DNA from 4 places in the Nonomuraea salmonea genome. Region 2 is predicted to be linked to each of the others. Evidence: riboswitches for the same ligand, from Rfam matches in the RefSeq annotation. Region 2 holds a riboswitch; each other region holds the start of a gene.
What was found. A riboswitch is a leader RNA that binds a small molecule or an ion and turns the genes downstream of it on or off. The one in region 2 is predicted to bind thiamine pyrophosphate.
Positions count from the first base shown of each region.

Region 1: it holds a riboswitch for thiamine pyrophosphate, as region 2 does, so the genes downstream of both, thiD (bifunctional hydroxymethylpyrimidine kinase/phosphomethylpyrimidine kinase) here and thiC (phosphomethylpyrimidine synthase ThiC) in region 2, are expected to answer to the same signal.
Region 3: it holds a riboswitch for thiamine pyrophosphate, as region 2 does, so the genes downstream of both, ACFFR3_RS36240 (purine-cytosine permease family protein) here and thiC (phosphomethylpyrimidine synthase ThiC) in region 2, are expected to answer to the same signal.
Region 4: it holds a riboswitch for thiamine pyrophosphate, as region 2 does, so the genes downstream of both, ACFFR3_RS15045 (FAD-dependent oxidoreductase) here and thiC (phosphomethylpyrimidine synthase ThiC) in region 2, are expected to answer to the same signal.

Region 1 is NZ_JBHMCF010000025.1:160,651-164,332, reverse strand. It holds gene ACFFR3_RS23490 (carbon starvation CstA family protein) at 1-469, shown strand, start outside; gene ACFFR3_RS23485 (TenA family protein) at 473-1,147, opposite strand; gene thiD (bifunctional hydroxymethylpyrimidine kinase/phosphomethylpyrimidine kinase) at 1,178-1,987, opposite strand; TPP riboswitch at 1,975-2,070, opposite strand; gene ACFFR3_RS23475 (DNA polymerase domain-containing protein) at 2,128-3,072, shown strand; gene ACFFR3_RS23470 (M28 family peptidase) at 3,278-3,682, opposite strand, start outside.
Region 2 is NZ_JBHMCF010000003.1:424,757-428,438, forward strand. It holds gene ACFFR3_RS03200 (SDR family oxidoreductase) at 1-254, shown strand, start outside; gene thiC (phosphomethylpyrimidine synthase ThiC) at 279-1,823, opposite strand; TPP riboswitch at 1,816-1,928, opposite strand; gene ACFFR3_RS03210 (hypothetical protein) at 2,019-2,369, shown strand; gene ACFFR3_RS03215 (universal stress protein) at 2,379-3,218, shown strand; gene ACFFR3_RS03220 (cellulose binding domain-containing protein) at 3,327-3,682, shown strand, end outside.
Region 3 is NZ_JBHMCF010000040.1:256,149-259,830, reverse strand. It holds gene ACFFR3_RS36255 (GOLPH3/VPS74 family protein) at 1-329, opposite strand, end outside; gene ACFFR3_RS36250 (Fpg/Nei family DNA glycosylase) at 399-1,277, shown strand; gene ACFFR3_RS36245 (rhodanese-like domain-containing protein) at 1,323-1,646, shown strand; TPP riboswitch at 1,700-1,814, shown strand; gene ACFFR3_RS36240 (purine-cytosine permease family protein) at 1,805-3,142, shown strand; gene ACFFR3_RS36235 (methylated-DNA--[protein]-cysteine S-methyltransferase) at 3,111-3,680, opposite strand.
Region 4 is NZ_JBHMCF010000011.1:1,011,827-1,015,508, forward strand. It holds gene ACFFR3_RS15035 (Rv2175c family DNA-binding protein) at 1-83, opposite strand, end outside; gene ACFFR3_RS15040 (NAD(P)/FAD-dependent oxidoreductase) at 114-1,283, opposite strand; TPP riboswitch at 1,337-1,453, shown strand; gene ACFFR3_RS15045 (FAD-dependent oxidoreductase) at 1,444-2,622, shown strand; gene thiS (sulfur carrier protein ThiS) at 2,619-2,819, shown strand; gene ACFFR3_RS15055 (thiazole synthase) at 2,812-3,567, shown strand.

The sequences.
Region 1 (3,682 bases), on a different contig from region 2:
CCAGCTGCTCGCCGCCGTCGCGCTCACCGTGGCCACCACGCTGCTGATCAAGAGCGGCCGGCTCAAGTGGGCGTGGGTGACGGGCGTCCCGCTGGCCTGGGACGTCGCCGTCACGCTCACCGCGAGCTGGCAGAAGGTGTTCTCCGCCGACCCGAAGCTCGGCTTCTTCGCCCAGCGCGACCGCTACCAGGCCGCGCTCGACCAGGGCGAGCTGCTCGCGCCCGCCAGGACGGAGGACGCGATGCGGCAGATCGTCATCAACTCGACCGTGGACGGCGTGCTGGCCGCGCTCTTCGCCGTGCTGATCATCGTGGTCCTCATCGACGCCGCCCGCATCTGGATCAAGGCGATCCGGCTGCGCGAGCCGCTGCCCGACACGGAGGCGCCGTTCCAGGAGTCCACGATCGTGGCGCCGTCGGGGCTCATCGCCACCCGCGAGGAGAAGGAGCTGATGGCGAAGTCGCCGTGACGGTCAGGGGGCGAGCCAGGCGGCCGTGGGCCAGCCCTCGCGCCGCCACGCGCTGTCCCAGAACATCCACTCGTACGCCGCCGCCCGCCCGTACGCCTGCGCCATCGCCTCACGGGTGTCAGGGAGGGAGGCGGCGGCGAGCCGGTCGGTGATGGCCTTGGCCCGCTCGACGGAGGCGGCGAACCCGGGGTCGGAGTAGGTGGAGATCCACTTCGCGTACGGGTGCGCGGGGTCGTCGCCGGCCTTGGCGAGCAGCGCGGTGCCGACGTCCTGGTAGATCCAGAAGCACGGCAGCACCGCCGCCGCGATCACCGGGTAGGGTGCCGACAGGGCCGTGGCCTGCAGGAACGACGAGTACGCCAGGCACGTCGGCGAGGTCACGATGCCCTTGACGGCCGCGCCCAGCTCCTCGATGTAGCCGGAGTGCAGCTCGCGCTCGGCGACCAGCGCGGTGTGCGCGCTCATGGCCCAGAACGCCGCCTCGTCGGAGTCGTCGGCGCGGACGGAGGCGGCCGCCAGCGCCTTCGAGAACGCCTCGAGGTAGCGGGCGTCCTGCACCATGTAGAAGGCGAACGTCTCACGGTCGAGCGAGCCGTCGCCGAGTGCCGTCACGAAGGGGTGCTCGTGGATGGCGCGCATCAGCTCGGACGTGCGCTGCCAGATGTCATCGCAGAACATCGCGTCTCTTTCGCGAAGAAGGGGGCGGGGTTACCAGGCGTTGTGGAAGTGGTGGACGGGGCCGTGGCCGTGGCCGACCCCCAGCGAGTCGGCGGCGCGCAACGCCTGCGTCAGGTAGTCCTTCGCGGCGCGCACCGCACTCGGCCAGTCGTCGTGGCGGGGCCGCAGCGCCGCGATCGCCGAGGACAGCGTGCAGCCCGTGCCATGGGTGTTGCGCGTCGGCACCCGCGGCGCGGCCAGCTCGATCGTGCCCTCGGGGGTGGCCAGCACATCGACGCAGGTGTCGCCGTCGAGGTGGCCGCCCTTGAGCAGCACCTGCCGGGCGCCGAGCGCGCGCAGCCTGGCCGCCTGCGCGTGCATCTCGGGCAGCCCGCTCGCCTGCGGCTCGCCGAGCAGGTCGGCCGCCTCGGGCAGATTGGGGGTGATGAGGTCGGCGCGCGGCAGCAGCGTGCGGCGCAGCTCGCTCACCGCGTCGGCGGGCAGCAGCCGGTCGCCGCTCTTGGCGACCATGACGGGGTCGAGCACGACATGAGGCGGCCGGTACGTGTCGAGCGCCGCCGCCACCGCCTTGATCAGGTCGGCGTCGCCCAGCATGCCGATCTTCACGGCGTCGGCGGGCACGTCGGTGAGCAGGGTGTCGAGCTGCTGGGCCACGAACGCGGCCGGCACCTCGTGGATGCCGGTCACGCCCGTCGTGGTCTGCGCCACGAGCGCGGTGACGACCGTCATGCCGTACGCGCCGAGCGCGGAGAAGGTCTTGAGGTCGCCCTGGATGCCGGCCCCGCCACTCGGGTCGGTGCCCGCGATGGTCAGGACCTTGGGTACGGCGTTCGCTGCCATGACGTCCCTTCGCTAGTGCGAACTAGATCAGGTTCGACGGGTGTGATCTCAGCCCGGCTTTCCGGGCACCCCGCGTCAACGGCTCACTCTAACAGGCCGGGTTGTTGACCACACGTTCGAGTGTGGGCATCGTAGGGCGGGTGGCCGCTGACGAGACGCGCGACGGGGTCTCCCTGACCAACCTCGACCAGCCCCTCTTCGACGGCGCCGACGCCACGAAGCGGGACCTGGTCGACTACCTCGACGCGGTCGCGGGCCGGATGGTGCCCGTGCTGCGCGACCGGCCGCTCTCGGTCATCCGGGTACGCCCAGGGCAGGAGCCGTTCATGCAGAAGAACCTGCCCAAATACGCTCCCGACTGGGTGCGGTCGGTGACCGTGTGGGCGGACTCCTCGCGGCGGCAGGTCACGTACGCGCTGTGCGACGACCGCAGGACGCTGCTCTGGTTCGCCAACCAGCGGGCCGTCGAATACCACCCGGCGCTCTACGCCGGTGAGCACCCCACGCACATGGTGCTCGACCTCGACCCGCCCGAGCATGACTCCTTCGCGCCGGCCGTCCGGGGCGCGCACCTCGTCAGGCAGGCGCTCGCCGACTGCGGGCTGGCCGGGGCCGTCAAGACCAGCGGGGCCAAGGGGTTGCACGTGTTCGTGCCCGTGGTGCCGGGCACCGCGATGGACGACCTGGCCGCCGCCACCCGGGCGCTGGCCGCCCGCGCCGAGCGGCTGGACCCTTCGCTGGCCACCACCGCGTTCATCAGGGAGGACCGCGAGGGCAAGGTGTTCCTCGACTCCACGCGGGCGGGCGGCGCGACGGTGGCGGCCGCCTACAGCCCGCGGATCCGGCCCGGCGTGCCCGTCTCGTTCCCCGTGGCGTGGGACGAGCTCGACGGCGTCCGGCCTGGCGAGTTCACCATCCGCACCGCTGTCGAGCGGCTGGGTGAGGGCGACCCGTGGGCCGAGTACATGCCGGCGCCGCAGGCGCTGCCCGCCGACCTCGTCGAGGAGGGGCACACGATCCCGGTGGCGCGTGTGCAGGCGATGCACGAGGGCAAGCGCCGCGCCCGCGCCCGCCGCGTCGATTAGCCGCCCGCGGCGCCGGGCCGCCCTCGCCGCTGGCGGCGCGGCCGGCATCCCGGCCGGCGGCAGTCTTCACCGGCGCGGAGGGCGCTCGACGGCTCGCTTGGCCTTCGACGTGCGCGGCATCCCGCCACGCACCGCCACGCACCGCCCCGTAGCCCGCCCCGTAGCCCGCTTCGCCGGGGCGAGAGCAGTCTCGCCCCGGTCGCGGTCAGCGGGTGATGGTGACGTCGTCCACGCCGGCCTCCACGAGGGAGGCGCCTGAGGCGTCGGCGGCGTCGATGAGGATGCGGACGGTCTGGCCCGCGTAGGCGTTCAAGCTCGCCGACGCGGTGGTCCAGGCGCCGTTGCGGTTGGTGGCGGCGCCGGGCTGGTCGAGCACGGTCGTCGTGGTGCTGCCGACGACGCGGACGCGCAGGTAGTCGGCGCTGGAGGAGTTCGAGCCGTGCGCCAAGTAGTACGACAAGGACAGGTTCAGGGGGCCTGCCGAGGGGAGCGTGATCGGCGGTGACTGGATCGAGGTGACGCCGCCGTCGATGTCGTGGTCGCCCGCCGACGAGCCCGCCAGGCGGCCGGTCACGAGGTCGTTCGTGCCGCTGACCGTGGTGCCGAGCTG
Region 2 (3,682 bases):
CCATGGCCCAGAACCTGGTCGAGCGGGGCATCCGGGTCAACGCGGTGGCGCCTGGCCCGGTGTGGACGCCGCTCATCCCGGCCACGATGCCGGAGGAGAAGGTGGAGAAGTTCGGCCAGCAGGTGCCGATGGGGCGACCCGCCCATCCGGACGAGATCGCCCCCTCGTACGTGTTCTTCGCCTCCGACCGGCTGTCCTCGTACTACACGGGCGAGGTGCTGGCCCCGATCGGCGGCGAGACGCTCCCCGGCTAGCCGCGGCCTGGGCACTTGGTGGCGTCACTCCACGTAGATCGTGCCGCCGAGGCGACGGAACTCGGCGGCCTTCTCCTCGAAACCGGCCCGCCTGATGTCGTGGCTGATCCGCATCGAGCAGAACTTGGGGCCGCACATCGAGCAGAAGTGCGCGGTCTTGGCGGGCGCGGCGGGCAGCGTCTCGTCGTGGAAGGCGCGGGCCGTGTCGGGGTCGAGCGAGAGGTCGAACTGGTCCTCCCAGCGGAACTCGAAGCGCGCGTCGGACAGCGCGTCGTCCCACTCCTGCGCCTTCGGGTGCCCCTTGGCCAGGTCGGCGGCGTGCGCGGCGATCTTGTACGTGATCACGCCGGTCTTCACGTCGTCCTTGTCCGGCAGGCCGAGGTGCTCCTTGGGGGTGACGTAGCAGAGCATGGCGGTGCCGAACCAGCCGATCATGGCGGCCCCGATGCCCGAGGTGATGTGGTCGTAGCCGGGCGCGACGTCGGTGACGAGCGGGCCGAGGGTGTAGAAGGGGGCGTCGTCGCACAGCTCGCGCTGCAGGTCGACGTTCTCCTTGATCTTGTGCATGGGCACGTGTCCAGGGCCCTCGATCATGACCTGCACGTCGTGCTCGCGCGCGATCACGGTCAGCTCGCCCAGCGTGCGCAGCTCGGCGAACTGGGCCTCGTCGTTGGCGTCGGCGATCGAACCGGGCCGCAGGCCGTCGCCGAGCGAGAACGACACGTCGTAGCGGGCCAGGATCTCGCACATCTCGGCGAAGTTCTCGTACAGGAAGCTCTCGCGGTGGTGCGCGAGGCACCAGGCGGCCATGATCGAGCCGCCGCGCGAGACGATGCCGGTCTTGCGGCGCACGGTGAGCGGCACGTGCGCGAGCCGCACGCCCGCGTGCACGGTCACGTAGTCCACGCCCTGCTCGCACTGCTCGATCAGGGTGTCGCGGAAGACCTCCCACGACAGCTCATCCGGCCGGCCCTTGACCTTCTCCAGCGCCTGGTAGATCGGCACGGTGCCGACCGGGACCGGGGAGTTGCGCAGGATCCACTCGCGGGTCTCGTGGATGTCGTCGCCGGTGGACAGGTCCATGATCGTGTCGGCGCCCCAGCGGGTGGCCCAGGTCATCTTCTCGACCTCCTCCTCGATGGAGGAGGTGACCGCGGAGTTGCCGATGTTGGCGTTGATCTTCACGAGGAAGTTGCGGCCGATGATCATGGGCTCGGTCTCGGGGTGGTTGACGTTCGCGGGGATGATGGCCCGGCCGGCCGCGACCTCGTCCCGTACGAACTCCGGCGAGACGCCCTCGCGGACCGCGACGAACTCCATCTCCTTGGTCACCAGCCCGCGCCGCGCGCAGCCGACCTGGGTGACCGGGTGCCCGGCGGCCCGCCGCTCCTCGATCCACTCGGCCCGGCGGCGCGGCAGGCCCCGCCGCAGGTCGGGCTCGTAGGAGGGGTCGGTGTACGGGCCCGAGGTGTCGTACAGCGTCACCGCCGTGCCGTTCGACAGGTTCACCTGCCGCATCGGCACCCGCAGCTCGCCGCTGTAGATCTTGGAAAAGCGCGCGTCAGTCATCGCGCAAACTCCCTTCGCCGGCATTACCCGGAGCAGGTTCTGGCGGTCGGCGGCTGGCAGCCGTCCTCTCAGCCCGGTCTCCACCGGGCTCCCGCGTTGGACGGCGGTGATCGTACCCACGCGGGGCTGGATCCCAAACCAGGGCGAAAAGGTTTGGCGGGGCTTCTCAGCGGTACGGACCCCATCAGGGGAAACATGATGAGAATCGCCGCTGTCGCAGGACTACTCGTCGTGATGGCCGCATCCGGCGCCACCGCCGCCGCCGGGGACGGCATGCAACAGCACGAGGTCAGCCAGGAGCAGTTCGACACCCTGCTGGCCCAGTGCCGCTACTCCGATACCGGTAAGGCCAAGTGCCGCAAGAACGTCAGAGAGCTCTATCGCGTCGGCCGTACCGATCCGTCGCTCGACTGCCGTACCTACTCCGGCGTGACCGTCTGCGGCACGCTCAAGCTCAGCAAGGCGGAGCGCGCGTGCGTCCGCGACTCCGAGGCCGTGGGACTGTCGTTCCGCCGCGCCGAGGTGGAGTGCTACACCGCGTCCTGAGGAGCCGAGTTGATCATCGTAGGTGTGGACGGCTCCCGTGCCGGCCTGGAGGCGGCCGGCTGGGCCGCCACCGAGGCCGTGCTGCGCCAGGTTCCGCTGACCGTCGCGCACGTCGTGCCCAAGTGGGTGTGCGAGGAGGACCAGCCCGTCCGTTACGCCGAGGTGGCGCGGTGGATGCGCGAGGAAGCGCGCACCGTGCTCACCTCCGCCAAGGACCGCGCGCTGCGCGAGCGGCCCCAGGTGCGTGTGGAGACCGTCCTGCTCCCCGGCGATCCCCGCGCGGCCCTGCTCAAGGCCGCCGCCGACGCCGAGCTGCTGGTCGTCGGCAGCAGCGGCATCGGCGGCGTGCGCGGGCTGCTGGTCGGCTCGGTCGCGTACGGGGTCGTCGCGCACGCCGAGACGAACGTCGTCCTCGTCCGCGACCGCCCCGCCACGCCCGGCGAGGTGGTGGCGGGCACCGACCTGTCCGAGTGCGCCGAGCAGGCCCTGGAGTTCGCCTTCGCCGAGGCCGAGCTGCGCGGGGCGCGGCTGCGGGTGGTCCAGGCGTGGGCCTGGCCCCAGCCGGGCGGCTTCGGGCCGGCCGACCCCGAGAGCGAGCAGGGCCACCTGCGGGCGCTGCACGAGGCGCTGTCGCCGTACCGCGCCCGGCATCCCCGCGTCGAGGCCGTCGCCGAGATCGTGCACGGACATCCTGTGGACGTGCTGAAGGAGGCGGCGGCCGGGGCCGAGCTGCTGGTGGTGGGCTCGCGCGGGCGCGGACAGCTCGCCGGCATGCTCATCGGATCCATCAGCCAGGCCATGCTGCACCATGCGCCCTGCCCGCTGGCGGTGGTACGCGCCGCCGCCTGAAAGTTACATGCGTCCCCGCAGCTCATGCCCGCGGTCCTGACCTTCAGCTTCCCCGTTCCGCCTGCCGCTCCTTACGATCTGCGCAGGCTGACGACGGGAGATCGGACGATGCGCGCAATCGGCGCCGTGCTGGCGGGGATGGTGACCGTGATCGCGGCCGTGCTGTTCGCGACGACGCCGGCCGAGGCGGCGGCCGTACGCATCATGCCGCTCGGCGACTCGATCACCGGCTCCCCCGGCTGCTGGCGGGCGATGCTGTGGAACCGGCTGCAGAGCACCGGCCACACGAACATCGACTTCGTCGGCACGCTGCCGCCGCAGGGCTGCGGGGTGGCGCACGACGGCGACAACGAAGGCCACGGCGGCTATCTCGCCACCAACATCGCGAACCAGAACATGCTGCCCGGCTGGCTCGCGGCCACCCGGCCCGACGTCGTGCTCATGCACCTGGGCACCAACGACGT
Region 3 (3,682 bases), on a different contig from region 2:
TCTCTGGCCAGCACGCCGGTGTTGGCCAGGCGGGTGAGCAGGCGGTCGCGCAGGTCGTCCGTCTGCAGCTTGCGCACCCACCACTCCGGGGTGCGCGCCTTGTCGTTCGCGATGCGTTCCAGCGCGGCGTCCAGCTCCCGGTCGCCGACCGGGTCGGGCGTGGCGACGGCCAGCTTCTTGCCGTCCTTGGTGACGCGGCCGGCCAACGCCAGCTCGGCCAGGATGCCGCCGGAGAGCGCCAGGTCGAGCGTGGCCGCGTTGATGAGGAGCTTGCCCTTGTCCTCGCTGAGTGCCAGGAGGAGGAGCTCTTCTGCGATCGTCACGGTCATGCACTTGACCCTAACGACCCGATGGCTCCCGTTCTGGGGACAGTTCCGTGCGGGCCGTACTCTGGGGGCATGCCCGAACTTCCCGAAGTCGAGTCGCTCACCCACTTCCTGCGTGAGCGGGCCGTGGGCCGCGCGATCGCGGGGATCGACGTGGTGGCCATCCAGGCGCTCAAGACGTTCGACCCACCCGTCACCTCGCTCGGCGGGCTGACCGTCACCGGTGTGAGCAGGCACGGCAAGTTCCTCGACCTCGACTGCGACGGGCTGCATCTGATCATCCACCTGGCCCGCGCCGGGTGGCTGCGCTGGCGCGACGACCTGTCGGGGGCCAAGCCGGTGCGGCCGGGGAAGGGGCCGCTGGCCGTACGCGTGCGGCTGGCGCCCGACGACGAGGGGCTGGCGCCCGGGTTCGAGCTGACGGAGGCGGGGACGCAGAAGCGCCTCGCCGTCTATGTCACGAAAAATCCGGACGAGGTGCCCGGCATCGCCGCCCTCGGCCCCGACCCGATGGCCGAATCGTTCACCGTCGAGGCGCTCAAGCGCATCGTGGGCGGCAAGCGCACCCAGATCAAGGGCCTGCTGCGCGACCAGAAGGTGATCGCCGGCATCGGCAACGCCTACTCCGACGAGGTGCTGCACGCCGCCAAGATGTCGCCCTTCAAGATCGCCGCGACGTTGACCGACGCGCAGCTCGCCGACCTGCACGAGGCCATCGTGACCACGCTGCGCGACGCGGTCGAGCGCGCGCACGGGCTCGCGGCCAAGGATCTCAAGGCGGAGAAGAAGTCGGGGCTGCGGGTGCACAACCGTGCGGGGCAGCCGTGCGACGTGTGCGGCGACACGATCAGGGAGGTCTCGTTCGCCGACTCCTCGCTGCAGTACTGCCCGACCTGCCAGACCGGCGGCAAGCCGCTGGCCGACCGCCGCCTGTCCAAGCTGCTCAAGTAGGTGCGGGCGTCCGGTGCACGGCTTCGGGCACGCCATGATGGAGTCATGACCGTTCCTGAGATCGAGGCCAGTGCCGTGCCCGCAGACGCTTACCTGCTCGACGTCCGCGAGCAGGACGAATGGCTGGCGGGCCACGCGCCGCAGGCCGTCCACATCCCCATGACGCAGATCCAGGGCCGGGTGGAGGAGGTCCCCGGCGACCGCACGGTCTATGTCGTCTGCCGGGTGGGCGGCCGGTCGCTGCAGGTCGCCGCGTGGCTCAACCAGCTCGGACGCGAGGCGGTCAACGTCGGCGGCGGCATGCAGTCGTGGGAGGCCGCGCAGAAGCCGATGGTCAGCGAGACGGGCCAGGAGCCTTTTGTGGCGTAAGTCGCCCACTATGGCGATTTGACCCTCTCTAAGGCAAGATAAGGGCGCAAACTACAGATCGTCGCGGGAGCTCGGGGTCGCCGGGCTGAGAGGGCAGCAATGCATCCGCTGCCGACCGCCTGAACCTGTCCGGGTAATGCCGGCGTAGGGAGTGTGCGATGTCGCACGGCGTCGAAGAAGTTCCGCTGACCCTCGAAGGCGAGGCGCCCAAGACCCTGGGCGTGCTCGATCAGGGCGCGCTCTGGGCCAACCTCGGGGTCAGCCTCCTCGGCTTCTCCGGAGCGCTGCTGCTGCTCGACCCGCTGGGCAATGCGCCGCTCACCCTCGCGGCGGCGCTGGTCGCCACCGTGGTGGGCAGCCTGATCGGCACCGCCATGGTGGGCCTGTCGGCCATCCCGGGCACGCGCACCGGCAAGCCGGCCATGGTGCTGCTGCGCGGGCTGTTCGGGGCCAGGATCTCCTACGTCCCGACCTTGCTGAACATCATCCAGATGATCGGCTGGGGCGCCTTCGAGCTGTGGGTGATCGCCAAGGGGGCCGGCGCGATCTTCCCGTCGGTGCCGTACCAGGTGTGGGTGCTCGTCGCGGGCGTCCTGACGGCGGCGCTGACCGTCTGGCCGCTCGGCTCGATCCGGCTGCTGCGCCGCTACGTCACCGTCGGCGTCATCGTGGCGATGGTCTGGTTCGCGGTGTTCTTCCTGCGCGAGGCCCCCTCACCCGAGGGCGGGAGCTGGACGGCCTTCCCCGCCGCCGTCGACTACGTGATCGCGCTGTCGGTGTCGTGGGTGCCGATGGCGGCCGACTTCGCCCGCCACTCGCGGTCGGGACGCGCCGCGTTCACCGGCGTGGTCGGCGGCTACACGCTGGCCCAGGTGGCCTGCCTGGGGCTCGGCGTCTACGCGGTGGCCCTGGCGGGCGCCGACGGCGTGCTGGCCGACGCGACGTCGGTGTTCACGCCGTTCGTGGCGGTGCCGCTGGGCGCGCTGTTCTTCGGCATCCTGGTGCTGCGCGAGACCGACCAGTCCTTCGCCAACGTCTACTCCACCACCATGTCGCTGCAGAACCTGATGCCGCGGGTGGACCGCCGGATCCTCTCGACCGCCATCGGCGTGGTGACGGTCGTGATCGCGCTCTTCGCGGACGTCAACTCCTACGGCGTGTTCCTCGGCGTGATCGGCGCCGTGTTCGTGCCGATGTTCGCGGTGCTCGCGGTCGACTACTTCGTGCTGCGCCGCGGCGAGGGCTGGAACACCGCCGAGGACGCACCGTCGCGCTGGTCGATGCTGGTGCCCTGGGCGCTGGGCTTCGCCGCGTACTGGCTGACCACCTCGACGCCGACCTTCCCGCAGTGGGACGCGCTCTGGACGGGCGTGCGCGAGGCGCTCGGCTTCGTGCGTCAGTCGTGGATGAACGGCGCGCTCGGCGGCGCCTTGGTGGCGGCGCTGGTGACGCTGCTCATCGGGCTCATCCAGCGGTCGCGCGCTGCTCGACGTTGAGCAGGTGCTGCTTGGCGGCGGCGCCGCCGGCGTAGTCGCCGAGCCCGCCGTCCTCGCGCAGGACCCGGTGGCAGGGCACGATCACGCAGACTGGGTTGGAGGCCAGCGCGTTGCCGATCGCCCGCAGCGCGCGCGGCCTGCCGATGCTCTCGCCGATCTCCTCCAGCGTCGTGGTCGTGCCGTAGGGGACCGCCATGGTCTTCTGCAGCACCGTACGGGCGAACGGCGTCGCCAGCGTCAGGTCGACCGGCGTGGCGAACGTCCGCAGCCGCCCCGAGAAGTAAGCGTCGAGCTCTCTGCGCACCGGGTCGAGCCGCCGCGCGTCGGGCCCGATGAACCGCCCCACGTGCCGGGTGATCAGCTCGAACACGTCGTTTTCCGCCTCGAAGCTGCACGCCGCGATGCCTTTGCCGGTCACCGCCAGCACCATCCTGCCCACCGCGCCGTCGTAGGTGCCGAACGCGATGTCGGGTGGTGTCTCACCCCGATAGGTGCTGGAGGTCACCCGCAGCAGGGCATCGAGATCGTTGCTCGACATAC
Region 4 (3,682 bases), on a different contig from region 2:
CGTGAGGCCACTTCGGGGAGGGTGAGCCACTCGTCGACGAGCTGGTCGGTCTCCCGGTCGATCTGTGCAACAGAAAGCGTCACGAAACCACAACTACCACATGCCGTCCTTGCTCAAACAACACAATCTCGTAGGGCCACTTGTGGATCTACCAGGCGTTCCGTGTCCAGCCGGTGACCCGCCTCGATGATGCGCCGGCCCTGCACGAGATCGCGCGGCCGGTCCACGGCCAGCACCGCGGCAAGCCTATCGTCCGCCGTGAGCCAGACGGCCGCCCACTTGCCCTCGGGCTCGCCCCGGTGCACGATCCGCTCGCCCGACGCGTGGTGGCCGGCGTATTGGAGCATGTGGCCGAACTGCTCCGACCAGAAGTACGGCACCGGGTCGTAGACCGCCTCCTCCCCCATCAGCGTCGCGGCGGCGACCTCGGGGGCGTTGATCGCGGTGTCCCAGTGCTCGACCCTGAGGCGGGCGCCCCAGCGGCGCGACCACCAGGCGGCGCAGTCGCCCACCGCGACCACGCCGGGCAGCGAGGTGCGCAGGTGCTCGTCGGTGACGACGCCGTTGTGCAGGTCGATGTCGGCGTCGGCCAGCCACTCGACGGCCGGGCGCACGCCGATGCCGGTGACGACGACGTGGGACTCGACGAACTCGCCGCCCACCAGGCGGACGCCGCCCTCGTCGACCGACTCGACCATGGTGCCGAGGCGCAGGTCGATGCCGTCGTACCAGGGGATCGTGCGGGCGCCGAGCTCCGTGCCAATCGCGCTGGCGAGCGGGGCCTGGGCGGCCTCGATGACCGTCACCGCGCAGCCCGCGCGGCGGGCCGCCGTCGCCACCTCGGCGCCGATCCAGCCCGCGCCGATGACCGTGACCCGCGCGCCCGGGACGAGCATCACGCGCAGCTCGTGGGCGTCGTCGAGGGTGCGCAGGACGTGCTGAGGGCCGTCGCCCGGCAGCCTGATCGGGTCGGCGCCGGTCGCGATGACCAGGCCGTCGTAGTCGAGCTCGCCCTCGGTGGTCTCCACGACGCCCGCGCGCAGCGACTTCGCCGCGACCCCTGGACGGAAGTCGACCTGGAGCCGCTCGAGGTCGGTGTCGATGAAGCTGGTGTCGGCGTCGCCCTTGAGCACCGCCTTCGACAGCGGCGGGCGGTCGTAGGGGCGATGGCGCTCCTGGCCCAGCAGCGTCAGGCGACCGGCATAGCCGCGCCCGCGCAGGGCCTCCACCGTGCGCACTCCCGACAGTCCCGCTCCCACCACCACGACATGCTCCACGGTCATGACCATAACGGGGGCGGTGCGTGGACCCGGCACCGAGGCCGTAGGCTGTGGACGGAAGGACGCGCGGGAGTCCGGCCGTGACCGGGCTGAGAGGAAGGCTGCAGCGGGCCTTCGACCGCAAGACACCTGATCCGGATCATGCCGGCGAAGGGAGCGGATCATGGATGTGATCGTGGGCGGCGGGGTCGTCGGGCTGTCCGTGGCCTGGCGGCTGGCGCGCGAGGGGCGGCCGGTCACCGTCGTCGACCCGGCACCCGCCTCCGGGGCCTCCCACGCGGCCGCCGGGATGCTGGCGCCGGTCAGCGAGGTCACCTACACCGAGGCGCCGCTGCTGCGGCTGGGCGTCGCGGCCCTGCGCCGCTGGCCCGCCTTCGCCAGCGCCCTGGCCGAGGACGCCGCCCTTCCACCCGCTGGGCCCGAAGAGGTGGGCGGGCTGGATCTGCGGGCCGAGGGGACGCTGGACGTGGCGTTCGGGGCCGATGACATGGCGGCGCTCGATGAGCTGGCCGCGTTCATGGAGAAGCTGGACCTGCCGGTCGAGCGGCTGACCGGGCGCGAGTGCCGGCGGCTTGAGCCGATGCTGGCCCCGTCGGTGCGCGGCGGGCTGCTGGCGCCGGGCGACGCGTGGGTGAACCCGCGCCGGGTGACGGCGGCGCTGCTGGCCGCCCTGGAGCGGCGCGGCGTCAATGTCGTGCGGGCCCGCGTGAGCGAGCTGGTCCGCACGGACGGCGCCGTCACCGGTGTCCGCCTCGCCGAGCCGCCCGCCGTACCCGATGAAGGCCGCGGTTCCGCACCCCTCGCCGCCACGGGCGGACGAGCCGGAGGTGAGGTGCTGGCGGCCGGGCGGGTGGTGCTGGCGGCCGGGGCGTGGAGCGGTGAGCTGGCGGAGGTGCCGGTGCGGCCGGTCAAGGGCCAGATCATGCGCCTGCGCTCGCCGCAGCCGCTGCTCACCCGCTGCGTACGCGGCACCGTCCACGGCTCGCCGGTCTACCTCGTCCCCCGGGGCGACGGCGAGCTGGTGGTCGGCGCCACCCAGGAGGAGCTGGGCTACGACACGAGGGTGACCGCGGGCGGCCTGTACGAGCTGCTGCGCGACGCCAGGGAGCTGGTGCCCGGCGTCACCGAGCTGGAGGTCGCCGACGTGGTGGCGGGGCTGCGTCCCGGCACGCCCGACAACCTGCCGGTGATCGGTCCCGGCAGGACGCCGGGGCTGACGTACGCGACGGGACACCACCGGGGCGGGGTGCTGATGGCCCCGCTGACGGCGGCCATCCTGATGGGCGAGGAGAGCGAGCTGGCGGCCCTGTGCTCGCCGGGGAGGTTTCAGGAAATTTCATGATTATTACCATCAACGGGTCCGCGCACGAGCTGGCCGACGGCACCACCGTGGCGCAGGCCGTGCGTACGCTGACGACGGCCACCACCGGAGTGGCCGTGGCCGTGAACGACGAGGTGGTCACCCGCGGCGCCTGGGAGACGACGGCGCTCAGCGACCGTGACCGCGTGGAGGTGCTGACGGCGGTGCAAGGTGGATGAGCTGATCATCGCCGGCGAGAAGTTCTCCTCCCGGCTCATCATGGGCACCGGCGGCGCCCCTTCGCTGGAGGTGCTGGACCAGGCGCTGGCGGCGTCCGGCACCGAGCTGACCACGGTGGCGATGCGGCGGCTCGACCCCGCGGCCCGGGGTTCGGTGCTCGACGTGCTGCGTGCGCGCGGCATCAAGGTGCTGCCCAACACGGCGGGCTGCTTCACCGCGGGCGACGCCGTGCTGACGGCCCGGCTGGCCAGGGAGGCCCTGGGCACGAACTGGGTCAAGCTCGAAGTGATCGCCGACGAGCGCACGCTGCTGCCCGACCCGATCGAGACGTTCGACGCGGCGGAGCGGCTGGTGGCCGACGGGTTCGTGGTGCTGCCGTACATCGGGGACGACCCGGCGCTGGCCCGGCGGCTGGAGCAGGCCGGGTGCGCGGCCGTGATGCCGCTCGGCGCGCCGATCGGCTCGGGGCTCGGCATCCGCAACCCGCACAACATCGAGCTGATCGTGGAGGCCGCGTCCGTCCCGGTGATCCTCGACGCGGGCATCGGTACGGCGAGTGACGCCGCGCTGGCGATGGAGCTGGGCTGCGACGCCGTGCTGCTGGCCACGGCCGTGACGCGGGCGCAGCGGCCCGACCTGATGGCGGCGGCCATGAAGGGCGCGGTGGTGGCCGGGCGGCTGGCGGCACAGGCGGGCCGCATCCCGCGCCGCCGCTACGCCGAGGCCTCCTCACCGATGACCCCCTGAGCCGCCCGCCCGGCCTCGTGAACGGACGCCGACGAAGCCTCCACCGGAGAGTGGGCGTCTGAGCCGTGACCAGAACCGGGCGGCGGAGGCCCGGCCCCTGGTCCCGACCGGCGGG